One region of the Citrobacter werkmanii genome, then DNA from elsewhere that is predicted to be linked to it. Evidence: predicted binding sites of a transcription regulator. Region 1 holds the regulator's gene; each other region holds the start of a gene.
What was found. The regulator Fur, encoded in region 1, represses iron uptake genes when iron is present. The targets are predictions, from matches to a motif close to ATAATAATGAGAACNACTATCAA.

Region 1 (10,213 bases):
ACGATGCCGATACTCTGAGCAAAGATCCGGCCGATGGTCGTAAAGTAAAAGGTGTTATTCACTGGGTCAGTGCGGCACATGCGTTACCGATTGAAATCCGCCTGTACGATCGTTTGTTTAGCGTACCGAACCCAGGTGCGGCAGAGGACTTCCTGTCCGTGATTAACCCGGAATCCCTGGTGATTAAACACGGCTACGGCGAGCCATCGCTGCAGGCCGCGGTCGCAGGCAAAGCGTTCCAGTTTGAACGTGAAGGTTACTTCTGCCTTGACAGCCGCTACGCTACGGCTGACAAGCTGGTGTTTAACCGCACCGTTGGTCTGCGCGATACGTGGGCTAAAGCGGGCGAATAAGCCGCAACACATCCTGTCTAAACGCCGCTTCATGCGGCGTTTTTTTACGCCAAAACGTTTTCCAGGCTCCATTTGCGGAGCGAATTAATTACATGCCTGTAATAATGAATCGGCTGAATGTTTTTACCTTTAAATAACTTACCGCAATATGAAATCGGCTGAAACCGATTTCATCCCCATGGAAAACAAGCGGTTTTTTCTTTTTTTCAACGCTTTTTTATCTCCCGATGAAAATGTAACAGAAAGCAATGAAATATGTGCGGTTGCTCATACTATTACATACTCGTTACAGAAAGAGATTGATAATTCGCGTCGCGAAAAATAGTCTATTCATTGTAGTCACTGAGGTTTTCTTAGCACTACTTTTTTAATTTTTGTTTTTTCGCTGACCGCTTTTATCGGCAGCATTTTTATGTCAAAGAGGATTAACATATGCGTACGTTTAGTGGCAAACGTAGTACGCTGGCGCTGGCTATCGCCGGTATCACAGCAATGTCGGGTTTCGTTGTCGCTCCTCAGGCTCACGCCGAAGGTTTCATTGATGACTCCACTTTAACCGGCGGCATCTATTACTGGCAGCGTGAGCGTGACCGTAAAGATGTCACCGATCATGACAAATACAAAACCAACCTTTCTCACTCCACATGGAACGCCAACCTCGACTTCCAGTCCGGTTATGCGGCGGATATGTTTGGTATTGATATTGCAGCATTTACCGCGATTGAAATGAACGAAAGTAGCGAAAGCGGCCATCCAAACGAAATCGCATTCTCTTCAAAAAATAAAGGCTACGACGAAGATTACTCCGGCGATAAGAGCGGAATTAGCCTGTATAAAGCAGCAGCCAAATTTAAATACGGCCCAACCTGGGCGCGCGCCGGTTACATTCAACCAACCGGGCAGACGCTATTGGCTCCGCACTGGAGCTTTATGCCTGGTACTTATCAGGGTGCCGAAGCCGGTGCCAACTTCGACTATGGTGATGCCGGCGCACTGAGCTTCTCCTATATGTGGGCCAACGAATATAAAGCGCCGTGGCACACCGAAGTCGATAAATTCTATCAGGCCGATAAAAAGACCAGCGTAGATTACCTGCACTCAATCGGCGCGAAATATGACTTCAAAAATAACCTGTTGCTGGAAGCGGCATTTGGTCAGTCTGAAGGCTACGTCGATCAGTACTTCGCGAAAGCCAGCTACAAATTCGATTTAGGCGGTAACCCGTTTACCACCAGTTATCAGTTCTACGGCGCGCGCGACAAAGTTGATGATCGCACCGTGAACGATATTTATGACGGCACGGCCTGGTTGCAGGCGTTGACCTTCGGCTACAAAGTGGCGGAAGTGGTTGACCTGCGCCTGGAAGGGACCTGGGTTAAAGCGGACGGGCAGCAGGGGTACTTCCTGCAGCGTATGACCCCGACCTACGCCTCATCAAACGGTCGTCTGGATATCTGGTGGGACAACCGCTCCGACTTCAACGCCAACGGCGAAAAGGCCGTCTTCTTCGGTGCAATGTATGACCTGAAGAACTGGAACCTGCCGGGTTGGGCAGTCGGTGCGTCCTACGTTTACGCCTGGGATGCCAAGCCATCTACCTGGCAGCTCAATCCGGATGCGTACTACGACAAAAACCGGACTATCGAAGAGTCTTCTTACAGCCTGGATGCGGTCTATACCCTGCAGGACGGTCGTGCGAAGGGCACCATGTTTAAACTGCACTTCACCCAGTACGACAACCATTCAGACATTCCGAGCTGGGGCGGTGGTTATGGCAACATCTTCCAGGATGAACGCGACGTGAAGTTCATCGTTATTGCTCCGTTCACCATCTTCTAATGCCAACAGCGGCAGACCAGACGTCTGCCGCTCCGTTGAGGAAAGTGCTATGAAAAAACTGATACTCATCGCCATTATGGCATCAGGGCTGGTGGCTTGTGCGCAATCCCCTTCGCCGAAAGAAGACAGTCGCCTGAAAGAAGCCTACAGCGCGTGTATTAACACCGCGCAAGGATCGCCGGAGAAAATTGAAGCCTGCCAAAGCGTGCTGAATGTGTTGAAGAAAGAAAAGCAGCACCAGCAGTTTGCTAATGAAGAAAGCGTACGCGTACTGGATTATCAGCAGTGTATCCAGGCCACGCGCACGGGTAACGATCAGTCCGTTAATGCTGATTGTGACAAGGTCTGGCAGGAAATTCGTAGCAAGAACGCTGCGCAGTAATTCGAAAAATGCTACGGGCGGAGAATTTTCCGCCCGTTTGCTTTTCAGAGCTTATGTTCCACTGGTTGATAGCCCCGACTCAGTCGGACAAACAGCATTGCCGTGGCGGCGAGTCCACAAAGTGCTGCGCACATCAGCCACCATCCAGGTGAGCTTTTATCCCCGGTTAGCTGGACCAGCGCCGTGGATATGACTGGTGTAAGGCCGCCAAAAATCGCCGTGGCAAGACTGAATGCCAGTGAAAAGCCCACCGTACGGACATAGACAGGCATCACCTCGGTGAGTGCCGCGACCATTGCCCCGTTGTACATGCCAAAAAAGAACGAGAACCAAAGCAGGACCAGCGTCATGCGCATGAAGTCTGGCGCGGCGGTGAGCCAGTGCATTACCGGCCAGGTGGTAAGCAGTGCGAGTACGGTAATCCCCATCAATACCGGACGACGACCAATTCGGTCAGATATCGCTCCGCCAATCGGCAGCCAAATAAAGTTAGAAATACCGACCAGCATGGTGACTACCAGGCTATCGCGCGCGCTCAGGTGGAGTACGGCCCTGCCGTAGGTTGGGGTGTAGACGGTAATAAAGTAAAACGTCGTGGTGGTCATCGCTACCAGCAGCGTACCCGCAGCGATCAGACGCCAGTTTTTGATGATAGTGGTGAAAATTTCCCTGGTGTCGGGACGGTGCGTACGTTGTAAAAATGCGTCTGTTTCCTGAAGCGAACGGCGCAGGACGAAGATCAACGGAATAATCATACAACCAATAAAAAACGGAATGCGCCAGCCCCATTCAGAGATCTCATCGTGCCCCAGTGTGGCATTCAGAGCGTAGCCAATCAGCGCCGCCACCACAATGGCGACCTGTTGGCTGGCGGACTGCCAACTGGTGTAGAAACCTTTATTGCCAGGCGTGGCGATTTCAGAAAGATAAACCGAAACGCCTCCCAGCTCTACGCCCGCAGAGAAGCCTTGCAATAATCGACCGACTAATACCAGCACAGGGGCCAGCAGGCCAATGCTTTGATAACCGGGAACCAGGGCAATCAGCAGGGTACCGCAGCCCATGATCGCCAGCGTCACCATCAGTCCTTTACGGCGACCAATTCTGTCGATGTAAGCACCCAGCACGATTGCGCCAACGGGCCGCATTAAAAAACCCGAACCGAAAACCGCAAAGGTCAACATGAGCCCGGCAAATTCACTCTCCGCGGGGAAGAACGTCTTTGCGATATAGGTGGCGTAAAACCCGAACAGAAAAAAGTCGAACTGTTCGAGAAAATTACCGCTGGTTACCCGCAGTATTGCGCCGAAAGTTCCGGCGCGCGATGGTTGTTGTGTCATTAGGGTTGCTCCACTGTCTTATCATAATATTTATAGAGGTAAGAGTTTGCGGGTTAGTCGCTTGTGACCCCCGCTTGTTTGCCGCGCCGTTTCTCAATCGCCCACTTGAGTAAGGCTGCGCAGCGGTAAAATCCGTGGGCAAATTTTCCGTAAGGAATGGTCAGAAAAAGCGCCATGACCACGCCGAGATGAATAGCCAGTAAAATAGCCATCCATGAGGTGTCTCTTCCCGCCAGCAGCGCCAGACCGGTCAGACTGGTCAGCAGCAGCAGCAAAATAAAACCGCGATCCATCGGTTTTTGCCGTGCGTCGCCGTGTAGCGGTGAGCGTTTAAGATTCAGCCATAGCAAGCCAGCCGGGCCGACAACCAGACCAATTCCGCCCAGCGTGCCCAGCATCACCGGAACGCTGAAGAACGGGTAGGGCGCTTCTATGCCTGCAAAGTAGTGATAGCCTGTAGCCACCACGGTGGCGGCAAAGCAGAGCATAAAACCGTAGAAGGTAAAGTGGTGGAAACGGCGGCGCATCAGGGTGAAAGCATCATCCGCTTCGTTACAACCTTTGCCGTGGCCACCATCGAGATATTTCAGCGTCAGCGCATCGTGTGAGGCTTCAGCAATCTCGGCGGAACGCGGCATACCCGGAGAGATCTCGCGCCAGAAGCGGATCACGCCCGCCATCAGCAAACCGATCGCCAGAATAAAGACCGAACCAAACATCCAGGCCAGCAGGTTATGCGGGAAAATTTGATAGAAATCCCCGGCCAGCGGAGGATGGAATAGTGAACCTTTCAAACCTATAGCGAGGAGTAAAAACAGGATCAGACCGAAAACCAGCGCCAGCATCACGGTTACGCCCGCGCGACGATAAAGCGCGCCAAAGGCGGCGGGTTGCGCATAATGCTGATAGGTTTCGAGCCGGACCTCCGCCATCGCCTTTGGTACGTTGATGGCAAATTCATGAGGCGGGGCATACTGACACGCGTGCAGGCAAGCGCCGCAGTTATGGCACAAGTTCGCCAGATAGTTGATATCCGCTTTACCGAATTCCAGACGTTGCGTCATCGCCGGGAATACGGCGCAAAAGCCTTCACAATAGCGACAGGCATTGCACACCTGCATCACACGTTCAACTTCAGCTTCCGGTTCGGTGATAATTTGCGCTTCGATGATCAGTTTCTCAAGCTGCTTCATGACGTGTCTCCTTACGTGCGGCCAGCGCGGCTTCTTTTCCGGCAATGCGGCCAAAGGTGGTGCCGATCGACATCCCCACGCCAGCGGTGTAGCCCTTGCCCAACACGTTGCCCGCCATCATCTCTCCGGCGACGAACAGGTTACGGCTTGGAAGCCCGGCAAAATGCACAGCGGCGTGTTCGTTCACTTTTAACCCAAGATAAGTGAAGGTGATCCCTGGCCGCAGGGCATAGCCGTAGTATGGCGGCTGGTCCAGTGGTCGCGCCCAGTGCGTTTTCGCGGGTAGCAAATCTTTGGTGGCGCAGTTATCCAGAACGGTGTGGTCGAACTGACCTGGCTGGCAGGCGTTGTTGTATTGCGTCACGGTGTGGGTAAAACGTTCGGCATCCAGTCCTAACTGAAGAGCCAGCTCTGCCAACGTATTGGCCTGCGCGCCGGGAAAGACCGGCGGCATAAAGTGGCCAATAGCTTTACTGTCGATGATGGAGTAGCCAATCTGCCCTGGCTGTTGAGCGACCAGACGTCCCCAGATGGCGTAGCGTTTGGGCCAGAAATCTTCACCTTCATCATAAAAGCGCTCAGCGTCCCGGTTCACCACTATACCGAGCGAGACGCAGTCCACGCGGGTGCAAATCCCGCCGTCATATAATGGCGCTCTGGCATCAATGGCCACGCAGTGTGACTGGGAGGGATCGCCGATAATGTCGGCTCCGGCATCCATCATAAATTTGAGCAGTACGCCCTGGTTAAAGCGCGTGCCGCGAATCAGGAAGTTATCCGCTGGCCATTCGCCGCGCTTGTTCTCTCCCCATGCTTCTCGTAGCCATTCGCGGTTAGACTCAAAACCGCCAGCGGCAAGCACGCAGGATTTAGCGGTGATGCGCTCTTCGCCTGCCAGCGCCGCCACGAACTCGCCATTACGCAGTTCAAGCGCCTGAACCGGGGTGTTATAGCGGATCTGCACTCCCAGCTTTTCTGCGCTGCGATAATAGGCATTCACAAGGGCCTTTCCACCGCCCATAAAAAAGGCGTTGGTTCGCGCCACGTGTAAAGCGCCAGAGAGAGGTGGCTGAAAGTTAACGCCGTGCTGGCGCATCCAGTCGCGGCATTGTGAAGAGGTACGGATCACCAGACGCGCCAGCGCTTCGTTGGTATTCCCTTCCGTGACGCGCCACAGATCTTGCCAGAATTCTTCTTCAGGATAGCTGTCCACCAGCACATCCTGCGGCGCATCATGCATACAACGTAAATTACGCGTGTGTTGGGAGTTTCCTCCGCGCCATTCCCGGGGGGCCGCTTCGAGCAGGAGTACCGAAGCTCCTTGCTCCCGGGCGGTCAAGGCAGCACATAACGCGGCATTACCACCACCAATCACCAGAACATCAACCATCGTATACTCCATTACCATTTAACTATTTGTTAAATTTGTAATTGAAATGTATACGCACAGCTGGTGCGGGCGCTATGATGTGGTGCTAAACAGTACTTTAGTTATTGTAAAGAGTAGCGCCAGGCCAGCTTCCTGCTTCCACCAGTTGATGCATAACTTTCGTCAGCACCACACGGGCGGCAAGGCCTGCCGGGGTAAGTTCATCGTCAGAGAGGCTGACCAGAAAGTTAGGGCGGCTAAGTATCGGATTATAGACGCCGATCACTCTTAGAGTTTCTTTATCGAGATGGGAGATCGCCGCACCGGGCTGAAGAGTGGCGCCAATGCCACTGCGTACGGCGCGCATCAGTAACGCCAGACCATCAATTTCAGTAGCGATCTCAATATTTAGCGCGTGTTCCTGGCAGATGGCATCCAGCCTGCCGCGCAGACCATGTCCCGGGCTTGGCATGATCAATGGAATATTTGCCAGTTGGGCTGGAGCAATATTGTCGTCGACAATATCAGCCAATAGGGCATGGGTCCCAATCAAAAACAGCCGTTCTTCAAGAATCGGTCTGGCGCTCCAGCGCAGGATCTTTTCTTTTTGAAACACGACAGCCAGATCAATCTGGCGGGTATTAATCATTCGTTCCAGGTTGCCAGAGAGACTTTCCACCACATGCAGGCGAACATCAGCATAGCTTTCCCGCATGGCGTGAATAAATGGCATGCCGAGAACGGAAGCGGTACTGGGGGCCATACCGACGCTGACGTGTCCGGAAAGTCGGGCCTCGCGCGCGGCGAGGATTGCATCGTCTGCATGCCGGAGCGCCAGCTGCGCCTGGGAGTAAAAAGCCAGTCCGGCGCTGGTGGGCGTCACACCGCGCGAGGTGCGTTGAAGCAGACGAATAGCAAGTTCGCTTTCCAGGCGCGTCATTTGCTGACTGAGTGCCGAAACACCGATATTGAGATCGAGCGCCGCGCTACCCATGCTGCCGGTTTCTACAATACGCACAAAATAGCGTAGTTGACGAAGTTCCATTTCAACTCTCCGAATGGCAATTGATTTTTACATTAAAGCAACATTGACGTAGAAGGAAGAGGGGGATGGTCAAATTTGGCCCATAAAAAAAGCCAACCGGATGGTTGGCTTTTCAGAAATCGTCACATTATTTGCCGTCGTGCGCATGCTCATCTTCGCGGCAATCGCCTTCGGCGCAGTGGCCATAAAGATAGAGGCTATGGTTGGTTAAGCGAATACCATGTTTAGCCGCAATCTCACGCTGACGCGCTTCAATGGAATCATCGCTGAACTCGACCACTTTGCCGCAGTCGAGGCAAATGAGGTGATCGTGGTGATGCTGTTGAGTCAGTTCGAAGACGGATTTACCACCTTCAAAATTGTGGCGGGTCACGATACCGGCATCATCAAACTGGTTCAGCACACGATACACGGTCGCCAGACCAATTTCTTCACCCATATCGATCAGGCGTTTGTATAAGTCTTCCGCACTGACGTGATGGTTATCCGGTTCCTGAAGAACTTCCAGAATTTTTAAACGAGGAAGCGTTACTTTCAGGCCAGCCTTCTTTAATGCGGTATTGTTGTCAGTCATGCGGAATCTGTCCTGTAGCTAAACGATTCACTTCATTAACAGAAGTGACAGAAATTGCACTTGAGAAATTGCGTATCATTATAGAACTGCCATGGTTAAATGAAAACAGCAAGTCTCTGGCATATATTGTTAATCAAAACGTGGTATCGCCGACAAACACACTGTGCAACACCCGATTGGCATCCAGCCATTGTACAGGGTCAGACGGAAAAGTTACAAATTTGTAGCAATTATTTTGATTGGTTTTATCTATTGATGCGGCGCAGATGAGGATCTGCGCCGCGCGAAATCAGGCATTGATGATTTCGTCGAGGTGCAGTTCTTCTGAGATCTGCTTAACCCATTTTTCTACGCGTTCAGCGGTCAGCTCCGGCTGGCGATCTTCATCGATAGCCAGACCGACAAAGTGGTCGTCGTCAGCCAGGCCTTTGGACGCTTCAAAGTGATAACCCGCCGTTGGCCAGTGACCGACGATGGTGGCGCCGCGTGGCTCAATGATGTCGCGAATTGTGCCTAACGCATCGCAGAAATATTCTGCGTAATCTTCCTGGTCGCCGCAGCCGAACAATGCAACCAGTTTGCCGTTAAAATCAATGTCTTCGAGGGTAGGGAAGAAATCGTCCCAGTCACACTGCGCTTCACCGTAGTACCAGGTTGGAATGCCGAGCAGCAGAATGTCATACCCTTCCAGGTCTTCTTTGCTGCTTTTTGCAATGTCATGTACATCGGCAACGTCTTTACCAAGCTGTTTTTGAATCATTTTTGCGATGTTTTCGGTATTACCGGTGTCGCTGCCGAAAAAGATGCCAGTGATTGCCATGAGTAAAATAACCTCTTGAAACTTATTGAAATGGTGGTGGCGCATTGCCCACGGATAAGGGCAATCATAGCAGAACAGTCAGGCATGCGGAAACAGCAAACACGCGGGACTGCACTCTGTGCTACACGATTTATGATTTAGAGCAGAAATTCAGACTATGCCTGACCGCGCAATGCGGTGAGTTGGGTCATCAGCATCTCTTCGATGAGTTCACTGCGACTCATGTTGCGCGCCTCGGCCAGCTCGTTTAACGCGTCAACGGCATCAGCGTTCAGTTTCAGTTCGACACGCTTAAGCCCGCGAACTTTGTCACGTTTAAGCTGATTACGTTTATTTATACGTAACTGTTCATCACGCGAGAGCGGATTAGTTTTGGGTCGTCCCGGGCGACGCTCCTGCGCGAACAGATCTAATGTCGTACGGTCCGTTTGTTCTTTGGCCATGATCTTGGTGACTTCGGGGAAACAATCAGCCAGGCGTCCGCCCGGATGGATAGCGCGCCATAATACATCAGCAGGAGAGGCACGCCAACGCCCACGCGCGTAATCGCGCACGGACGCTGAGTTTTTAATCAGTTAGCCGGTTCGTTCAGATAACGACGGATGGCCCGCAGCACTGCTTCAGGTTTTTCCGCATGTACCCAATGCCCCGCGCCTGCGATAACGTGCGCCCGAGCCTGCGGGAATTGTGCCAGCAGTTGCTCGCGATACGCTTCGGTGACATAAGGGGAGTTACCGCCTGGAATAAACAATGCCGGGTGCTCCCATGCCGGGAGGGTTTGCCAACCGACGATATTGGGATATTGATCCCACAATACGGGAACGTTAAAGCGCCACTCGCCGTCAACAAAGGATTTCAGCAGAAACTGAATAACACCTTCCTCTTGCAGATGCTGGCGCATGACGCTTGCCGCCTGCTGGCGCGAGGACGCTTGTGCCTCGGTTACGGCATTGATTGCCGCAAAAATCTCATCGTGACGGCGCACATGATAGTCAACCGGCGCAATATCAATAGCCACCAGCCGATCAATACGATCAGGGGCCAACGCGGTTAACGCCATGACGGCTTTTCCCCCCATCGAGTGACCAATAAAGATCGCTTTTTCGATCTGTCGATCGTCCAGCGTATCCACCAGGTCTTGCGCCATGGCCGCATAATTCATTTCAGGCGATCGGGGCGAGAGGCCATGATTTCGCATATCAACCTGGATGATATCGTGATCGGCCACCAGGGAGCGTGCCAGGATCCCCAGGTTATCCAGGCTACCAAACAGGCCGTGAACCAGGACGATGGGAGAA
Region 2 (10,213 bases), 460 kb from region 1:
GGTGCCAAGTATACCGCAGCAGCCGGGTCCGATCGAACACGAGGATCAAACGGCGCAGCCAACACCGCGCCAACGTCACTACGACTGGAACAGCGCAATGCAGCCGATGGTAGGTAAAATGCTGCAGGCCGATGGTGTCAAAGCGGGTGGTGTTCTGCTGGTTGATAGCGTGAATAATCGTACCAACGGCTCGTTGAACGCTGGCGAAGCGACTGAAACCTTACGTAACGCGCTGGCGAATAACGGCAAATTTACCCTGGTTTCCGCCCAGCAACTGGCTGTCGCCAAGCAGCAGTTAGGTCTGTCGCCGAACGATAGCCTTGGAACGCGCAGCAAAGCGATTGGTATTGCCCGTAACGTTGGTGCGCAGTATGTGCTCTACTCCAGCGCATCTGGCAACGTCAATTCGCCGGCACTGCAAATGCAATTAATGCTGGTACAAACTGGCGAGATAATCTGGTCAGGTAAAGGTGCCGTTCAGCAACAATAACAGACTGACGCGCGATGAAGTGCTGTCGCGCTACTTTCCGCAGTATCATCCCGTCGTAGCCAGCCACCACGGCCTGAGCGGCGGGAGCTGCATTATCGAATATCAGACCCACCGTTTAGTGCTGCGCTGTCATCACGACCCCGACGCGCCGGAATCGCATTTTCTGCGCCAATATCATGCCTTAAAACACCTACCGGAAAATCTTGCGCCCCGACCTCGTTTTTATACGCGTGGCTGGATGGCAGTCGACTTTTTTCAGGGTAAGGTAGAATCCAGATTACCGGACGCCGACGAACTTGCTGACTTATTGTATTATCTGCATCAGCAACCCCGACTGGGCTGGCGAATCAGTCTGCTGCCGTTACTCGAACAGTACTGGCAGTGCGGTGATCCGGCGCGTCGTACACCACATTGGTTACGAGCGCTGAAGCGGCTAAGAAAAAGCGGCGAGCCCCGACCTTTGCGGCTGGGGCCGCTGCATATGGATGTCCACGGTGACAACATCGTGCGCGGGGCGTCAGGGTTGCGGCTGATTGACTGGGAATATGCCGGAGACGGCGATATCGCCCTCGAGCTGGCAGCGGTGTGGGTCAGTGATGAACTCCAGCACCAACAGCTGGTCAGCGCCTATGGCCGACGAGCACGCATTGAGCCAACCGTTTTGTGGCGACAGGTCAGGCGATGGCGACCCTGGGTAATCATGCTAAAAGCGGGGTGGTTTGAGTATCGCTGGCGACAAACCGGCGATCAACAATTTATCAGGCTGGCCGATGAAACCTGGCGGCAGCTAACAATGAAAGGATGAGGAGAGCAGTGTGGGCCCAGTAATGTTGGATGTCGAAGGGTATGAGCTGGACGCTGAAGAGCGAGAGATTCTGGCGCATCCGCTGGTAGGTGGGTTGATTCTCTTTACCCGAAATTATCATGACCCGGAACAGTTGCGTGAGTTAGTGCGCCAGATCCGTAGCGCGTCACGTAATCATTTGGTCGTGGCGGTTGATCAGGAAGGCGGACGCGTGCAGCGTTTTCGCGAAGGTTTTACCCGCCTGCCTGCGGCCCAATCTTTTGCCGCGCTACACGGTCTGGAAGAGGGCGGCAAACTGGCTCAGGACGCCGGCTGGCTGATGGCCAGCGAAATGATCGCCATGGATATTGATATTAGTTTTGCACCGGTTCTGGACGTGGGACATATCAGCGCAGCGATTGGCGAGCGCTCTTATCATGCCGATCCGCTGAAAGCGTTGGCGATGGCGACCCGCTTCATTGACGGTATGCATGCCGCTGGCATGAAGACCACCGGTAAACACTTCCCCGGGCATGGAGCTGTGACGGCGGATTCGCACAAAGAAACGCCAACCGATCCACGTTCAGAAGCTGAGATTCGTGCGAAGGATATGTCCGTGTTCCGGACGTTAATTACGGAAAACAAACTCGATGCCATTATGCCTGCGCACGTTATTTACAGCGATGTTGATCCGCGTCCGGCGAGTGGTTCGCCTCACTGGTTGAAGACGGTACTGCGTCAGGAGCTTGGCTTCGACGGCGTTATTTTCTCTGACGATCTGTCGATGGAGGGTGCGGCGATTATGGGAAGCTACGCCGAGCGTGGGCAGGCATCGCTGGATGCTGGTTGCGATATGATCCTGGTCTGCAATAATCGTAAGGGAGCGGTCAGTGTGTTAGATAATCTGTCGCCGATCAATGCAGAACGTGTTACACGTTTGTATCATAAAGGTTCATTTTCACGTCAGGAACTGATGGACTCGACACGCTGGAAGACGGTAAGCGCCCAGCTCAACCAGCTTCATGAGCGCTGGCAGGAAGAGAAAGCAGGTCATTAACGCACGTTTGGCGAGGATGCGATGATTATCTATTTACACGGTTTTGACTCTAATAGTCCGGGCAACCACGAGAAGGTGTTGCAGCTGCAATTTATCGACCCGGATGTCAGGCTGATTAGCTACAGTACACGGCATCCTAAACATGATATGCAGCATCTGCTGAAAGAAGTGGACAAAATGTTGCAGCTTAATGTGGACGACCGTCCGCTGATTTGTGGCGTCGGGCTGGGGGGATATTGGGCAGAACGTATTGGTTTTCTGTGTGATATTCGTCAGGTGGTATTTAATCCTAACCTGTTCCCATATGAGAATATGGAAGGGAAAATCGACAGACCTGAAGAGTATGCTGACATTGCGACAAAATGCGTGACCAATTTTCGTGAAAAGAACCGCGATCGCTGCCTGGTGATCCTCTCTCGCCATGATGAAGCTCTGAACAGTCAGCGCTCGTCAGAAGAGCTGCATCATTTTTATGAGATCGTCTGGGACGAAGAGCAGACGCATAAGTTTAAAAATATCTCCCCGCATTTGCAGCGCATTAAGGCGTTCAAGACGTTAGGTTAAGCCTGATGAGCGTCTAAAAAACCAGCTTTCGGGCTGGTTTTTTTGTCCTTAACCTTCCGGTTGTCTATCTTTTCAGCATCAAAACTTGATGCACATCAATTTTGGTATGACCAATGCACCGTTCGTGTTATTCTCACTCTCGAAGGACATTTTCATTATCGTAACTTGTTGTTAATTAAAGGCTATGCCAATAACTTTTAATTAACAATTGGTTAATAAATTTGAGGGGGTCACGTTGACTACACCATTGAAAAGGATCGTGATTGTCGGCGGCGGTGCTGGCGGACTGGAAATGGCGACGCAGCTGGGTAAAAAGCTGGGGCGTAAGAAAAAGGCCAAAATTACGCTGGTGGACAGAAACCACAGCCATTTATGGAAACCGTTACTGCATGAAGTGGCGACCGGTTCTCTGGATGAAGGTGTGGATGCGCTGAGCTATCTGGCGCATGCCCGTAACCATGGCTTCCAGTTCCAGTTGGGCTCGGTGGTTGATATCGATCGCGAAGCGAAGACCATTACTATCGCTGAGCTGCGCGATGAGAAGGGCGATCTGCTGGTTCCTGAGCGTAAAGTGCCGTATGACACGCTGGTGATGGCGCTGGGCAGTACGTCCAACGATTTCAACACGCCGGGCGTCAAAGAGAACTGTATTTTCCTTGATAACCCGCATCAGGCGCGTCGTTTCCACCAGGAGATGCTGAATCTGTTCCTCAAGTATTCCGCGAATCTGGGCGTTAACGGTAAAGTGAATATTGCCATTGTCGGCGGCGGCGCGACGGGGGTTGAACTCTCCGCGGAACTGCACAATGCGGTTAAACAGCTGCACAGTTATGGCTATAAAGGACTGACCAATGACGCGCTGAACGTTACGTTGGTTGAAGCCGGTGAGCGTATCCTGCCGGCATTGCCGCCGCGGATTTCCAGCGCCGCGCACAATGAATTAACCAAACTGGGCGTACGCGTACTGACGCAGACGATGGTTACCAGCGCTGACGAAGGCGGGTTGCATACCAAAGATGGCGAATACATTGAGGCTGACCTGATGGTGTGGGCCGCAGGGATCAAAGCGCCAGACTTTATGAAGGATATTGGCGGTCTGGAAACGAACCGAATTAACCAACTGGTGGTTGAGTCGACGCTGCAAAGCACACGCGATCCTGACGTGTATGCGATTGGCGACTGCGCTTCCTGCGCGCGTCCGGAAGGTGGATTTGTGCCGCCGCGCGCTCAGGCTGCGCACCAGATGGCGACCTGCGCGATGAACAATATCCTGGCGCAGATGAACGGCAAGCCGTTGAAAGCGTATCAGTACAAAGATCACGGTTCTCTGGTCTCGCTTTCTAACTTCTCTACCGTCGGTAGCCTGATGGGCAACCTCACGCGCGGTTCAATGATGGTAGAAGGCCGTATTGCGCGCTTTGTCTACATCTCACTGTATCGTATGCATCAGATTGCGCTGCATGGTTACTTCAAAACTGGCCTGATGATGCTGGTCGGCAGTATTAACCGGGTGATTCGTCCGCGTCTGAAACTGCATTAATATTGACCTCAGGCGTCGGACAATTTCACGCATCCGACGCCTTCCTTCAGAGTTCTCTGAATCATCTCGCTTTATCCCTGCCTTCCGCTATTTTCATCCGTAATCTGATTGGCATTCCTTACCTTCTGTTGCAAAGTTTTTGCTAATAGCAAAAAAGGAGGAAGTCCCGTGAATAAATCAATGTTGGCGGGTATAGGGATTGGCGTAGCTGCTGCGCTGGGTGTTGCAGCGGTGGCCAGTCTTAACGTTTTCGAGCGTGGCCCACAGTATGCACAAGTTGTCTCTGCAACACCGATTAAAGAATCGGTAAAAACGCCACGTCAGGAGTGTCGGAACGTGACGGTCACGCACCGCAAGCCGGTGCAAGATGAAAACCGTATCGCGGGTTCTGTGCTAGGTGCCGTAGCTGGCGGTGTTATCGGCCACCAGTTTGGTGGCGGACGCGGTAAAGATATTGCCACCGTGGCGGGTGCATTAGGCGGCGGCTATGCCGGTAACCAGATCCAGGGTTCGATGCAAGAAAACGATACGTACACCACCACGCAGCAGCGTTGTAAAACGGTGTATGACAAATCAGAAAAAATGCTGGGCTACGACGTGACGTACAAAATTGGCGATCAGCAGGGGAAAATTCGTATGGATAAGGACCCCGGCGCGCAAATTCCGTTGGATAACAACGGACAGTTGGTACTGAATAACAAAGCGTAAAATAGCATTATCCTGAACATTAGCCCCCCATTCGCTCAGGCTGGGGGGCTTTTTTTATCAGAAGATTAAGGCGTAGTTCAGACCAAAGGTACGACCCCGGCCCTTGTATTCATACAGTGACGGGCTGCCATAAGTTGGGCTGTACAGCAGTGGCGCACGTTGTCCCCATAGCGTGGTGTACTCTTCATTCAGCAGGTTTTCCACACTGAAGGTCAGCTTACCTAACGGGAGCTGGTAGCTGCCGATAAAGTCCATGGTGTTATAGCCGTCCAGCTTATTGCCGCTGGCGTCACTCAGATCAAATGTTTGCTGGCTCTGTACACGCAGCGACCACGGTTCAGGCGCCCAGCCGACCCATGCGGTTGCTTTAGATGGTGAAGCCAGAGTGACATCCCATTTCTGCCATTTACCGTTTTGTTTCACTTCGGATTTAATGACGTTGAAGTTGCCGCCCAGACTCCAGTCAGTATCGGCGATGAAATAATCTACCGCACCTTCCAGACCATAAATCCGACGATCGTCGGGCTGTACGTTTATGGTCATATCACTGCGGTTGATAACGATCGATTTATCCGAAGTGGAGTAATAAGCAGCCAGTTGTGTGCGCAGGTTATCGCCCGTGTAACGCCATCCCAGCTCGTACGAGTTAACTTTAATCCCTTCCAGGCGAGAATCCGCCACGTTGACGCTGCGCAGAAGTTGATAATGATCGCCAACCAGAGAATAGGTGCCGTTACCGTAATATTTCCCCGGATCCGGAAGCTCAACGCCTTGAGAGAAGTTAAACCAGGTTTGCTGGCGCTCAGTCAGGTGGGCGAGGATCCCGGCGTTAAACAGGAAGTTATCGTAATCGGTTTTGCCGCCCGGAATGGTATCGGCGGAGTTTGCAAGGCCCGTCGCGATTCCCTGCTGTTGGGCATAGCCAACGAAATCATCAACCCTGTTTTCGGTCCATTGATAGCGTACGCCGCCACTGAGAGTGAAGATATCGTTTATGTCATAGCTGTTTTGCAGGAAAGGCGCGAAGTTGGTGATGCTGTAACCAGGATAACGCCCGGTAGTATAAGCGGTACGGTTGTCCATGCCACCGGAGGGCAGAGAGTAAGCCAGATCGAAGAATTTCTGATTGGAATCGAAGGTTTCATGATCCGCATCGATACCCCACGTCAGTTCCCAGTCATCCATCACCTGGCTGTTGAGGGTAATTTTGGCACCGAACTGGTCGGTATCCTGCTGTGAGGCGGAGAAACTGGTGACCTTGCCTTTGCTCAGCGTAGGGAAGGGGTAGAATTTTAGCGATTCGTCGCGGTAATAGATTTGACTGACCAGGTTCTGACCAAAGAAGTCTGCATCGGAATACTGCAGACTGATCAGATGACGCTCGGTGCCGGGAATACGATCGGAGTTCAGTCCGCTGCTGGTATAAGCTTTACCGTTTCCGGTCACGGCGGACATGTTCTCGCCGAGATCCAGCCCGTAATCTTCATCCCCCTGGCTCTTGTAGTACTGGGTAACCAGTTGTAATTGACGGTTATCATCCAGCTCAATCGTCCCGGTGCCCATCACGTCCAGACGATCGGAATGCTGCAGGCCGGTTTGGGTGTTATCCAGCAGCAGAGCATCGTGGTTGCCGTCATACCAACCGCCAAACCGTTGATACGCGACGGACATACGACCGGATGCACGATCGGTTCCTCCACTCACCGCGGCGGCGACGCGTTCGTCATGATCGTTACTGTTATTAAACCCGCTTTTACTGCCCAGTTCGAGTTCGACTTCACGCTCAGGCTGACCTTTTTTGGTGACGATGTTGATCAAACCGCCGGTACTTCCTCCGCCATACAAGGATGTTGCGCCTGAGATGACTTCAATATGAGCAATGTTAAACGGGTCAATGGAGTCAAGTTGACGGCTGTCGGTACGGGAGGAATTCAGACGGACACCGTCTATCAATACTACGATGGCGCGACCGCGCATGTTCATGCCGTAATTGGTTCGTCCCTGACTGCTGACATCAATTCCGGGGATTAACTGAGCAAGAACATCCTTGAACTCTTTACCACCCTGAACTTGCTGTTCAATTTCGCTTCCTTCAATAACCCAGGTCGTTTGCGCCATTTCTGCCACGGTGCGTTGGCTGCGGTTAGCGCTGACGATGAGATTCTCTTCCTCCGCTGCGATAGCCTGTAGGGTTAAGGATAATAAGAGCGGATTGAGCACCCAGAGACGCTTATGCATTTGTATTCCTTTTAAAAAAGTCGGTCTGTTTTTGTTATTGCGGTAGAGAAACCGATAGTTACATTGGGAAACAGGTGTTAAAACAAATGCGAATATTGCTGATAATAATTGTCGTTATCAATACATTTTTTAAAAAAGATCTGCTAATGCGATGAAAACAATAAGGAATGAAGGGTTATTGGTACAAAAAACCGAGGGCTTTTAGCCCCCGGCGGTGTCATCTGTTCGTGGAAGAGAGAGGAGAGAGTTAAGCTTTGATGAGTTCAGGCCACAGCCGCAGGGTGGTGTGTGCGATCTGCATCAGTTTCTCAAATGACGCGCCTTCACGGGCGCTAATCGACATACCCTGTAAAATGCAGTTCAGGTATTCGGCCAGCTTTTGCACGTCGCAGTGGGCCGGAATTTCGTCACGCTGCTGGCGCTGACGAAGGAACTGGGTAAGCGTCTGTTCCTGCATCGCATGGCGTGATTTCACCGTGTGGGCGATCTCGCGGGAAGAGGCCGCCAGCGTCGCGGACGTATTAATCATAAAACATCCTGCCGGAGTATCTTTACTGGTAAAGCAGGTCGCTATGGCGGTGAAATAGTCTTCCAGTGCTGACTGAAGGCTTTTTTCTTCGCAAAACAGCTGAGCTTCGTGTTTCGCCGCGAAGCGAGTTATATAGCGGTCCAGCACGGCACGAAACAACCCTTCCTTGTTGGTAAACTCCGCATACAGCGTGGGCGCTTTCGCACCCGTTGCTTCCACGAGATCGGCGAGCGATGTCGCTTCATATCCGTGCTGCCAGAAGAGTGTCATGGCCTTATCAAGCGCGGCTTCCCTGTCGAACACTTTTGGTCGGCCACGGCTTTTTTTTGCACAACCTGTCGTTTCAGTTGTCATGGTGCCGATGTACCTTTGTTGGGTTTATTAAATAATCATTATAAAAATATTCCCCGCCACACTCCAGCGGATTAGCGATAAAAATAATTTATAGCTATTAGCATGAAAAATAAGGTCTTTATCTTTTATATAACGATCATTATAAAAAAATGTTGACGTGTGACCTGGATCACATCTATGATTTACCTATCGATCGTTAAGTTAATCATTACGACACCCATTCATCTGCAAAAGGTCACTATTATGAAAAACGTAAAAACTCTGTTTGTTGCTGCTGTTCTTAGCTCACTGTCATTTGCCAGCTTCGCCGCTGTTGAAGTTCAGGCCACGCCTGCAGGTCAACAGAAAGTTGGTACTATCTCTGCAAATGCGGGGACGAACTTAGGTTCTCTGGAAGATCAACTGGCGCAGAAAGCGGATGAGATGGGCGCGAAGTCTTTCCGTATTACTTCCGTTACCGGTCCTAACACCCTTCACGGGACTGCCGTTATCTACAAATAAGATTTAACCCATCGCAATGCCACTGCGAGTTAAATAAAAAACCCCCGCGGAATAAAATCCAGCGGGGGTTTTTTTATGGGTAATGTTTACATCGGTTGTTGAGCCACATCGTGATGACGGGTGACATCGACCGGCATGCCTGAGCGAATCTCCATCGCATGTTCCATGACGGCAGGGTCCGTTTGCGCCGCATTCTTAAAGGTCTGCATTGCGGCGTTCAACACGATCGGCAGCAGTTGCGGGTCATCATTGATCTTTTCTGACAGCGGCTGGTGCACTTCCACTAGTCGCATGCCGTTAGGTTCGACCGAGGCTTTGATCGGCGTGTTAATGATATTGACTTTGGTTCCTGGCTTCACTTGACGGAACAGGGTTTCAATATCATCGTCGCGCAGACGAATACAGCCGGAACTGACACGCATACCGATACCAAAGTCAGCATTGGTGCCGTGCAGCAGATAAACACCGCCGTATGCGGCTAAGCGAATTGCGTGATGGCCCATCGGGTTATCTGGCCCGGCAGGGACAACGGCAGGAAGATCGATGCCGTTTGCTTTATAGCGCGCGCGGATATTTGCCGTAGGCGTCCAGGTGGGATTAGCGCGTTTATCGGAAATGGTGGTTACCATGGTGGGCGTCAGCGTATCACCACCTAACTGGCCAATGCCAATAGGATATACGGTCACCGAATTTGTCCCCGGCTGGTAATAATAAAGACGCAGTTCGGCGAGGTTGATGACAATACCTTCGCGCGGTGCATCCGGTAACAGGGTTTGCAATGGGATAGTCAAAACGCTGCCAGGACGAGGCACGAAAGGATCAACGCCGGGGTTGGCCTGCAGCAGCGCTAAAAAGCCGACGTTGTATTTTTTCGCAATAGCTTCGAGAGAACCGCCATTGTCTTCGACAACGTGAACGGTATTCTGTCCCACCAGACGGCTTCCCGGCGGCGGCAGCGGCCAGGTGTTTGCCTGAGCCGGAAGTGCTAACGCGAAGGTCGCTGCAAGCGTAAAAAAGGCTAACCAGCGAGAGAGTCGATTATTGTTTAACATCACCATAAATCCATTGTTTTTACGTGGTTTTTATTATGTAAAAGTAAACAGGAATTATGGCCGTTTGCTGTGTCGGGAAGTGCAGGGAAGTGCAAAGAGTTTGTAAATTCACAGGCCGGGAGCGTTATGTGCGCTCCCGGCCTGCTCACTATGCTACGGCGTTTTCTTCAAGTTGGCGCATAAACTGGCGTACCCAGTCGATTCGCGTTTTACGCTCGCTCAGATCCTGCATAAATTTCAGCCGGGTTGGACCGTCCAGACGGAAGTGCTGCGGCTGTTTTTGCAGTAAACCAATCAGCCAGACCGGGTTAACGTGGTTTTTCTCTGCAAACTCAATCGTGCCGCCTTTTTCATTGCCTTCAAGCTTTCTGATGCCCAGTTTCTGCGCCTGTTGGC
Region 3 (10,213 bases), 2.4 Mb from region 1:
CCGGTTGAAAGATCATCCAGTTTTGGCAGATCCAAATCCTCGTAAGGAACACCCGTCAGCACCATCACCTGCGTACCACCACCTTCCTTCTCACCGTACAGGTGTGGGTAGTACTTCGGTACCGTATGCAGATAGGTATCGCCCGCTTTCACCGTCTGACGCGGATAGTGGTATTCGCTGCCAGGCTTCAGCGCGAGACGTTTTTTCGCCTCAGCCATCAGCTCTTCACGCGTACCAAAAATCACCGCCCCGGCAGGACACACTTCAACACAACCCGGTAAACCGCCTTTATCCAGACGCTCAACACCTTTCTGGTTACACAGTTCACATTTGTGAAGCGCGCCAAACGGGTTGTTGTAGTCGTACTTAGGCACGTTGTACGGACAGGCGACCATGCAATAGCGGCAACCTGTGCAGACATCTTTGTCATAGTGGACGATGCCGGTTTTCGGATCTTTCTTCAGTGCGGAGACCGGGCAAACGGAGACGCAGTTCGGATCGACACAGTGCATGCACTGTTTCTTAATGTATGCGTAGCCATTTTCTTCCTGGTCTTTGTTAACGCCTGTTCCGCTACGCCACACCTGGATGATGTTATTGGTATACGGCGACAGCTTGTCGTTGTTTGACCAGGTCTGCTCGCCTTCCGGGTTACGCGCCGGAAAGTTGATGTCCTGACACTTGGTGACACAGGCCTGGCAGCCCACGCATAGCGTCGAGTCATAGAGCATCCCAAGAGAACCCGGGATCGGCGGACGGTTTTCTGCAGCCGCATGGCTGATGGACGGCGCAGCGCCCAACAGCAATGCCCCGCTGGAGGCTGCTTTAATAAAGTTACGTCTGTTCACGGTTATTCTCCCCGTGAGTCAGCGTTATCTTTCTTCTGCTGACGACCCAGTTCACGAACCGCCATCACGCTGACGCCGGCGACCAGCCCTACCACGCCACCAAGCAGTCCAATCGCGCCGGCAGAGACATTGCCACCTTCTTTCATGTTGACATCAGGTTTCTCGGAGCGCGGGGTTTGGTTTTCCACATGAGCAAGCTGGTGAATACCTTTATGGAAACCAACGCCTTCTTCGTTACAGCCGTAGCAAGGGTGACCGATAGCCACCGGCCACACGCCGCCAACATCGCAGAATTGCAGCGTTGAGCAGTTGCCGTAGGTTTCGGGTCCTTTACAGCCCAGATGGTAGAGACACCAGCCTTCACGGTGGCCTTCATCGCCAAACTCTTTCGCAAAGCGGCCAGCATCGAAGTGCGGGCGACGCTCGCAATGTTCGTGAATCAAACGGCCATAGGCGAATGTTGGACGGTTTTTGGTATCCAGCTTCGGCGGCTTACCGTAAGTGATGATATGTGCGACCGTTGCCAGGAAGTTATGCGGGTTCGGCGGACAGCCGGGAATGTTGATGATGGTTTTGCCTGGCAGAACTTCCTGCAAGCCGACTGCACCCGTTGGGTTAACGCCAGCGGCAGCAACACCACCCCACGCGGCGCAAGAGCCAATGGCAATGATAGCGGCTGCGCCTTCAGCGGCCCGGCGGATATGATCCACGATCGGCTCACCGGCAACCATGCAGTAAATACCATTATCTTTCAGTGGGATAGAACCATCTACAACCAAAACATATTGCCCTTTGTACTTCTCCAGAGCGTTATGTTTGTTCTCTTCAACCTGATGGCCGAAGGCGGCAGAGAGTACCTCATGGTATTCCAGAGAGATTGTCTCCAGGACGAGGTTTTCCACTGTAGGGTGTGTCGCGCGAAGCAGCGATTCAGTACAACCCGTACACTCCTGAGCACCAATCCAGATAACCGGTGGGCGCTGAGGGCGGGAAACTGATTCGGCCATTTCTGCGGCGGCTTTGCTACTGAGCCCCATGGTGGCGGCCAGTGCTGCACAAAGCTTCATGAAATCGCGGCGATTGATGCCGCTCGAATTGATGAGAGAGTTATCTCCAGTCATTTTATAGTTATTCCGTTGCGAAGACCTGGCTTTTTATTTTGCACCATTCGCATGTTGCATATTGCGATCGGCGCGCCATTTACCACACTTTTTATATGGTTATGTGCGATATAATACTTCGACGGAGCAACAAAACGAAGGCGTAGGTCAATAGTGTAATTAATTAAAGCAAGATAATACCCCTTTCGGATCAAGCTTCGAGCCGATAGCCGGCCATGAAAAAGCGAATTGTTGTACTGGACTGGTTCTCTTTAAAGAAATCCATCACCATCTCCTTATCCAGTCCATAGCGACGCGTCAGGATGCCCGCTTCCCACGCGCTGAGCTGTCGATCGCCTGTTTTTTCAAACATTCGATGTGAAAACCCCAGTACAAAACCGCGTTTATAATCCGCGCAAAAATGCGCCACCGAGCGTGCGCTATCCGCATTTTCCGCGTTTAATCCGGCCATCAGGCCTTTACCAAAATGGTTGTCCATGCATAACCCCCAATCGCTATATAATAAATTATATAGCGATTTTTTAAGCAAAGACCAGAGGTATCAGGGACTTTTTTGTGCCAGCTTAAAACGACACCCAGTCATCCGTTTTAGCTGTTGCAGAGGTTTTGCGTTCTGCTGAAGGGGAAGCGGTCGCAGTGGCAGTGTATTGCACGTCGTTAGCTGATAGACGGAACTGTTGCACCGAACGTTGCAGATCTTCCGTTTGCCGTTCCAGCGCGACTGCCGCGGCGGAAACCTGTTCGACCAGCGCGGCGTTCTGTTGCGTAACGCTGTCCATCTGCGTGATCGCCACGCTTACCTGTGAGATGCCTTTGTTCTGTTCTTCCGAAGCAGAGGCGATTTGTTTCATGATGGTGGTGACTTCTGTCGCGCCGCGCAGAATCGCCTCCATCGTTAATCCAGTCTCTTTAACCAGACGAGCACCCTGATCGACACGACGCGACGATTCGCCGATCAGCGTCTCAATCTCTTTGGCTGCTCCGGCGCTACGGCTGGCAAGATTACGCACCTCACCGGCAACCACGGCAAAACCGCGCCCCTGCTCGCCCGCTCTGGCCGCTTCAACCGCCGCGTTAAGCGCCAGAATATTGGTCTGGAAAGCAATGCTGTTAATCACAGAGGTAATTTCCGCGATCTGTTTAGAACTGGCGGCAATGCCGTCCATGGTCTCAACCACTTCTGAAACCAACGAGCTGCCTTTACCTGCCGTTTCTGTCGCCGTATCGGCCAGTTGGCTGGCCTCACGCGCATTTTCGGCGTTCAGTTTTACCGTTGCGGTCAGTTGCTCCATGCTGGCTGCGGTCTCTTCCAGCGCCGCAGCCTGCTCTTCAGTACGTGAGGAGAGGTCGTTATTACCGGTGGAAATTTCCGTCGCTCCTCGCCAGATATTGTCACTACCAGAACGAATGGTACTCACGGCTTCGCGCAGGCTGTCCTGCATCGCGCACAGTAACGGCACCAGTTGGCCCACGCAGTTACGACCAAAATCTTCAATAGAATGGCTGAGATCGCCCTGCGCAATTTGTTGAAATTGTTGGCGAATACGTCCCAGAGGTTTCACCATCATGGCGACGAGGTAGCGGTCGGTAAAGAACAGGAGCGCAATACCGAGGATTACGGCGGTGATAATTAGCGTCCGGATGATAGACGTTTTGCCATCGACCATAACACGGGTGGTATCGAGCCTTTCACCCGCAGTGGTGTTAAAACGCTCAGCACTGGCGCCAAATTCACGGCTCAAGGCTGGCGTAACGGTGCTGGCATGCTCCGCAAAGGCCGTGAGCGTGCCCTGCTGAGCCAGTTGCATTTGTGGGATAACGCCGTTATCCAGCAGCGCCTGCCACTTGGTCAGCACCGCCGCGGCGACTTCCGGATCCATGGGGCCGGGAGACAATGTTTTCATCTCCTGGAGTTTTTTACTCATATTGTCCAGGGACTGTTGCGCTGGCGCAAAATCCGGCGTTCCGCCGCTCATTTTGACATCCATTGCGCGACTTAACCGCGTCACAAAACGAAAATACTGATCGTTACCCTGGCTGAGAACAGTCATCTGATGGACGAGATGACGGTCAATATCATTCCCTTCTGATATTTTTGATAAAGAATGAAGACTGAATAAACCCACGCCCGACCACAGCAGGCAAAAAAGTCCCAGTATTGCCAACATGACAATACGAATAGTGAAGTTTTTCAGCAAACCCATAATAATTTCCTTGCCGTTGATGAGGAATTCGCCATCAGGCGATACTTATCCTTGTTATCGGCAGGCGGTAGAGAAGATATAATGCGTTCTTTATTTTTTTACTTTCTTAAGTCCAGGCCATATCTCTCCAGATGATATCAACATGAATGCTAATGAAATTAGCTAGCATTATTATTCAGATAACTCACCTAAATTATTTAATAATGCTTTGTTTTTTATCGTAAATATTTATTAAACCCTGCAAGAGTGCGCTCCCAAGAGAAATCAGAGTCAGTATTATCATAATGAGAGGTCAGATCATTATGAAAGCCGTGATTAACGCAGGGAGATATATAGCCTTCACACGCGGGTCTCCTTCAATAACTCGCATAACGAATTCTGCCCAGTTTTTCATCCCAGTGTGACCTGTGAACGGAATATTCACCGAGAACCCGCTAGAATAGAAACGCTGTTTCGAAATTCACCTGCACTAAGGAGATCTCATGGCCTGGTTTGCCAATCCTGAACGTTACGAGCAGATGCTCTATCGCTACTGTGGACGCAGCGGTTTACGCTTACCCGCGCTGTCGCTGGGTTTGTGGCACAGTTTTGGGCACGTTCAGGCGCTGGAGTCACAGCGCGCCCTGCTGCGTAAAGCCTTTGATTTAGGCATCACCCATTTTGATTTGGCCAATAACTATGGGCCGCCCCCAGGCAGCGCAGAAGAGAATTTTGGCCGTTTACTGCGCGAGGATTTTGCACAATACCGAGATGAGTTGATCATCTCCACCAAGGCAGGCTACGACATGTGGCCAGGGCCGTACGGTTCTGGCGGTTCGCGTAAATACCTGCTTGCCAGCCTCGACCAGAGTCTGCAACGCATGGGTCTCGACTATGTCGATATCTTCTACTCGCACCGCGTGGACGAAAATACGCCAATGGAAGAGACCGCCTCAGCGCTGGCCCATGCGGTGCAAAGCGGTAAAGCGCTGTATGTCGGCATCTCATCCTATTCCCCGGAACGAACGCAAAAGATGGCCGAACTGCTGCGGGAATGGAAAATTCCACTTCTTATCCACCAACCCTCTTACAACCTGCTTAATCGCTGGGTAGACAGCAGTGGCTTGCTGGATACGCTGGAAGCTAACGGCATGGGCTGTATTGCCTTTACGCCGCTGGCCCAGGGACTGCTGACGGGGAAATACCTCAACGGCATCCCGGAAGGTTCACGTATGCAGCGTGAAGGGAAAAAAGTCCGTGGGCTAACAGAAAATATGCTGACGGAAGAAAACCTTAGCAGCCTGCGTTTGCTCAATGAGATGGCGCAACAGCGCGGACAGTCGATGGCGCAAATGGCTTTAAGCTGGCTGCTAAAAGACAACCGGGTCACTTCGGTATTAATTGGCGCCAGCCGACCGGAGCAACTGGAAGAAAACGTTCAGGCATTGGCTAATCTGACGTTCAGCGCCGAAGAACTGGCGCAGATCGATAAACACGTCGCTGATGGCGAGCTGAACCTGTGGCAAGCCTCATCTGACAAATAGCCGTTCGTCACTCCGTGCCGGGTAGCCATGTAGATCTACCCGGCCATGGTAACGCGCCATGACCTTATACTTCTTCTGCTTTGAGCTGTGGACGCTGGTATTCCGGCCACACCAGCGCGACGAGCGCAGGGTAAGCCTCCAGGCTGAACTCCCTGAAGCACTGACGTAAGTTGAGCACATCCAGATCGGCATGCGAGACCTTCTCGCCGCTGAGACAGCGTTTTTTTATATTGTCGTAATATTTATACACCGCAGAGTTAAGGTCGCTACAGCGCCGCTGCGCATCAAATAAGCCAGGCGTCTCATTCAGCTCCGCCATCGTCATCCGTTTGATCGTCGAGTGGATAAAATCGATATATTCGTGATTAACCCGCCAATACCATACCGGGGTAATCGAATTCATCAATACAGAAAAATGATCTTCACCCTCTTCTTTACTCAAGATTTCCGGCTGGTGTCCAGCGTTACCATTTTCTGCATAGCGGTTTTTATTTGCGCTGCGCATCAACAAAAGCACCCCGCAGGTAAGCAATAGCAGGGTAATAACAGAATAAAATATACTGTTCATATACTGGCTCCATTTTTTTTGATTTTAAAATTACGCCATGCTATTGTCAACGCAGCCTGACATATTAAAAACAATACAGTATTGGCATCAAAGGATATTTCAACATGCTTCCCGAGCATCTTGTTCCCGCGCATTATCATTTATCTCAAACATCGACTAATACCTTCCCCACAGAAAACAGTGAAAATTTGACTCAGGGAAAGAGAACATTAAGCGATTATGAAGCAGATATTTTGATCAGCGCTACAGCGACCGGCCAGGCGCGCAATATGTTGTTTGAAGAGAGCGACCGTCATTTAAAAGAGCGTTTGTTTTGCGCGGCAAAGATTGAGTCATTCACGCGCTTGCTCAATTCATTGCAAGCAGAAGGCGACATTAACGCACAAGAATTAAGTGAAATTTTGACCGAAAAAACAGCCATCATTAATGAGCAAGGCAATAAAATTTGGCTTAATTTAATTACCCGCGAATCCAGCGATCCTATTTTTTATTCTCTGGAAGAGAAATAAAATGAAAGATGTTGAGGATAATAATGTTTATTTGGCTTTAGATGACCATAAAAGTGATGAGTTTGTCTTAAAGCAGAATTTAGCCATCCTGATTGCCAATAAAAACGCAACACTGGAAAGCGTTGCCCAGGAAATGGTTTCTATACCCGCCGCGCTGGTGCGGATGAAATGGCAAAATCGCCGTGAAATTTATGCGCTACAGGCGAAAGAAGAGATCTATGGCGCCGCGATTGAGGCCATCATAGCCCAACAACCCGAACTGCGGGATAAAATCATGGCCCGGCTGGAGAGCACCTACCAGCATATACTCGCGCGAGAAACGGCCACCTTACGCCTGACGCGCAAGCTGTCCGAAGGCAGCTACGAACCGACCAGGATAACCACGGTCGCGTTAGATGAAAACAGATAAGAACAGGTTTGTGGGGCGTGGAATCAGGATAAGCAGGCCGGGTAGGTGAAAACCACTACCCGGCGAGAAAGTTACTTCGCTTTCACGGTCTCTTCACCGACCAGACCAATCTTCAGGAAACCCGCCTGATGCAGCGAGTCCATTACCTTCATCATGGTTTCATAATCGACGGTCTTATCCGCGCGGAAGAAAATTGTGGTGTCTTTCTTCCCTTCTGTCAGCGTATTGAGCTCGCTAATCATGGTTTCATCCGTCACCTGATTGTTGCCGATAAACATACTTTTATCGGCTTTGACTGACAGATAAACCGGTTTTTCGGGACGCGGCTGCGGCGTACTGGTGGAGGCAGGGAGATTCACCTTCACATCTACTGTTGCCAGCGGCGCGGCCACCATAAAGATGATCAATAAAACCAACATAACGTCGATAAACGGCGTCACGTTGATTTCATGCATTTCACCGTTATCGTCCAGGTTTTCATTAAAGCTCATTGCCATGGAACATTACCCTACACGTAATTTCTGCGCAGCACGTACCGGATGCGCGGAGGCGCTGGCGTTCAGGTCCAGATCGCGGCTTTGCAGCAACAGCACCTGCGCCGCGACATCGCCCAGCATCGCTTTATAGCTGCCAATCTGACGTGCGAAAATATTGTAGATGACGACCGCAGGAATCGCCGCAACCAGACCAATCGCGGTCGCTAACAGCGCTTCTGCAATACCCGGCGCAACAACGGCCAGGTTGGTGGTTTGGGTTTGTGCGATCCCGATGAAGCTGTTCATGATGCCCCATACCGTACCGAATAAACCCACGAATGGCGAGATTGCCCCGATGGTGGCCAGGTATCCGTTACCGCGTCCCATATGACGACCTACTGCCGCCACACGACGCTCCAGACGGAAACCGGTGCGCTCTTTAATACCTTCGTTGTCGTCACTGCCTTCCGACAGTTCCAGCTCGTTCTGCGCTTCATAAATCAACTGTGCGCCAAGGCTTTTAGCATCGAATCCTGCGGCAATCTCGTTTGCCTGGTCTAAAGAGCGGGCATCCGCCAGCAGTTGCTGTTCACGCTTAAGACGGCGTTTCTGAGTAAAGAACTCAAGGCTCTTACTAAAGAAGATAGCCCAGGTGACCACTGACGCTAAAATCAGCCCAATCATCACGCACTTAACCACGATATCGGCGTGCTGATACATACCCCAGACGGAAAGGTCCGTCTGCATCAAATTATTACCCACTCTGTATCTCCAGGACGCAAATCACAAAATCTAAGCGTAATCATATCAAAACAACGTCGAATTGATAGTCGTTCTCATTACTATTTACATATTGCCGCACCTTTGGTTTCTTTTCCTTGCGCTTACGCAGTAAAAAAGTCACCAGAAGCATTTTGAGATTATTTTCTACTGTATGACCTTTCTGCAGGATGCGTCATCTTTGATTCATGGTAGTTTAGACATCCAGACGTATAAAAACAGGTAATACACCATGGCAGATAAACAACTTGAAACCAAACTCGTGCACGCAGGACGCAGTAAAAAGTACACGCTGGGCTCGGTAAATAGCGTGATCCAGCGCGCTTCTTCGCTGGTGTTTGACAGCGTTGAGGCAAAAAAGCAGGCCACGCGCAACCGTGCTAACGGTGCGCTTTTCTACGGACGTCGTGGAACCCTGACGCATTTTTCGCTGCAGGAAGCCATGTGCGAACTGGAAGGCGGCGCGGGCTGCGCGTTGTTCCCTTGCGGCGCGGCAGCCGTTGCCAACACCATCCTTGCCTTTGTTGAACAAGGCGATCATGTGTTGATGACCAATACCGCCTATGAACCCAGCCAGGACTTCTGCACCAAAATTCTCGGCAAACTAGGCGTCTCAACGGGCTGGTTTGATCCGCTGGTGGGTGCCGATATTGTGAAGCACATTCAGCCGAACACCAAAGTTGTCTTTCTGGAATCACCCGGCTCCGTCACCATGGAGGTACATGATGTGCCGGCAATTGTAGCCGCCGTCAGAAGCGTTGCGCCTGATGCAGTCATCATAATTGATAACACCTGGGCTGCCGGCGTGCTGTTCAAGGCGCTGGATTTCGGTATCGATATCTCGATTCAGGCGGGTACGAAATACCTGATTGGTCATTCCGACGGCATGGTCGGCACAGCGGTATCCAATGCCCGTTGCTGGGATCAACTGCGCGAAAATGCCTATCTGATGGGACAAATGCTCGACGCCGATACCGCCTATATGACCAGCCGTGGATTACGCACGCTGAGCGTACGCTTACGCCAGCATCATGAAAGCAGCTTAAAGGTCGCCGAGTGGCTGTCCAACCACTCACAGGTCGCCCGCGTTAATCACCCGGCGCTGCCCGGCAGTAAAGGCCATGAATTCTGGAAACGTGATTTTACCGGCAGCAGCGGGCTATTCTCCTTTGTGTTGAATAAGAAGCTAAATAATGAAGAGTTAGCCGCGTATCTGGATCACTTCAGCCTGTTCAGCATGGCCTACTCCTGGGGCGGTTTTGAGTCGCTGATTCTCGCCAACCAGCCGGAGCACATTGCGGCAATCCGTCCGCAAGGCGAGGTGGACTTCAGCGGAACGCTTATCCGTTTGCATATCGGTTTAGAGAATGTTGACGATCTGATTGCCGATTTAGCCGCAGGATTTGCCCGAATCGAGTAACATTGCCATAGATGGACATATATGCAGACACTTCTGGTGGAAAAGTCTGCAATTGTTGCGTCCGGGATCAAGGCATCCCGGACAATTCAGGAGTACAATCCACACATAAACGCTGTTCCACAGGAAAGTCCATGGTAGTTATTCAAGATATTGTCTCCGCGCTCTGGCAACACGACTTTGCCGCGCTGGCGGATCCACACGTTGTGAGCGTGGTGTACTTCGTCATGTTCGCCACACTGTTTTTAGAAAATGGCCTGCTGCCCGCCTCCTTTTTACCCGGAGACAGCCTGTTATTACTGGCTGGAGCGCTGATCGCCCAGGACGTGATGAGTTTTTTACCTACCATAGCTATTCT

Region 2: a site for Fur is predicted at 7,480-7,502, ahead of FOB24_RS11280 (TonB-dependent siderophore receptor). Genes of this name have one in related genera too.
Region 3: a site for Fur is predicted at 8,482-8,504, ahead of exbB (tol-pal system-associated acyl-CoA thioesterase). Genes of this name have one in related genera too.

The regions. Positions count from the first base shown of each region.
Region 1 covers NZ_CP044101.1:1,757,426-1,767,638, forward strand. The annotation lists gene glnS (glutamine--tRNA ligase) at 1-353, shown strand, start outside; gene chiP (chitoporin ChiP) at 786-2,192, shown strand; gene chiQ (ChiQ/YbfN family lipoprotein) at 2,242-2,574, shown strand; gene tcuC (MFS transporter) at 2,619-3,914, opposite strand; gene tcuB (tricarballylate utilization 4Fe-4S protein TcuB) at 3,968-5,107, opposite strand; gene tcuA (FAD-dependent tricarballylate dehydrogenase TcuA) at 5,094-6,497, opposite strand; gene tcuR (tricarballylate utilization LysR family transcriptional regulator TcuR) at 6,595-7,521, opposite strand; gene fur (ferric iron uptake transcriptional regulator) at 7,649-8,095, opposite strand; gene fldA (flavodoxin FldA) at 8,385-8,915, opposite strand; gene ybfE (LexA regulated protein) at 9,071-9,358, opposite strand; gene ybfF (esterase) at 9,487-10,213, opposite strand, start outside.
Region 2 covers NZ_CP044101.1:2,221,059-2,231,271, forward strand. The annotation lists gene lpoB (penicillin-binding protein activator LpoB) at 1-490, shown strand, start outside; gene thiK (thiamine kinase) at 471-1,295, shown strand; gene nagZ (beta-N-acetylhexosaminidase) at 1,306-2,331, shown strand; gene ycfP (alpha/beta hydrolase YcfP) at 2,353-2,895, shown strand; gene ndh (NADH-quinone dehydrogenase) at 3,131-4,435, shown strand; gene FOB24_RS11275 (glycine zipper 2TM domain-containing protein) at 4,604-5,143, shown strand; gene FOB24_RS11280 (TonB-dependent siderophore receptor) at 5,201-7,381, opposite strand; gene comR (TetR family copper-responsive transcriptional repressor ComR) at 7,629-8,264, opposite strand; gene bhsA (multiple stress resistance protein BhsA) at 8,508-8,765, shown strand; gene ldtC (L,D-transpeptidase LdtC) at 8,852-9,817, opposite strand; gene mfd (transcription-repair coupling factor) at 9,966-10,213, opposite strand, start outside.
Region 3 covers NZ_CP044101.1:4,335,134-4,345,346, forward strand. The annotation lists gene hybA (hydrogenase 2 operon protein HybA) at 1-848, opposite strand, end outside; gene hybO (hydrogenase 2 small subunit) at 851-1,969, opposite strand; gene FOB24_RS21315 (DUF2623 family protein) at 2,160-2,447, opposite strand; gene FOB24_RS21320 (methyl-accepting chemotaxis protein) at 2,533-4,173, opposite strand; gene FOB24_RS21330 (aldo/keto reductase) at 4,656-5,696, shown strand; gene FOB24_RS21335 (ESA_00282 family adhesion-associated protein) at 5,761-6,264, opposite strand; gene FOB24_RS21340 (hypothetical protein) at 6,369-6,773, shown strand; gene FOB24_RS21345 (hypothetical protein) at 6,775-7,182, shown strand; gene exbD (TonB system transport protein ExbD) at 7,254-7,679, opposite strand; gene exbB (tol-pal system-associated acyl-CoA thioesterase) at 7,686-8,420, opposite strand; gene metC (cystathionine beta-lyase) at 8,671-9,858, shown strand; gene yghB (DedA family general envelope maintenance protein YghB) at 9,990-10,213, shown strand, end outside.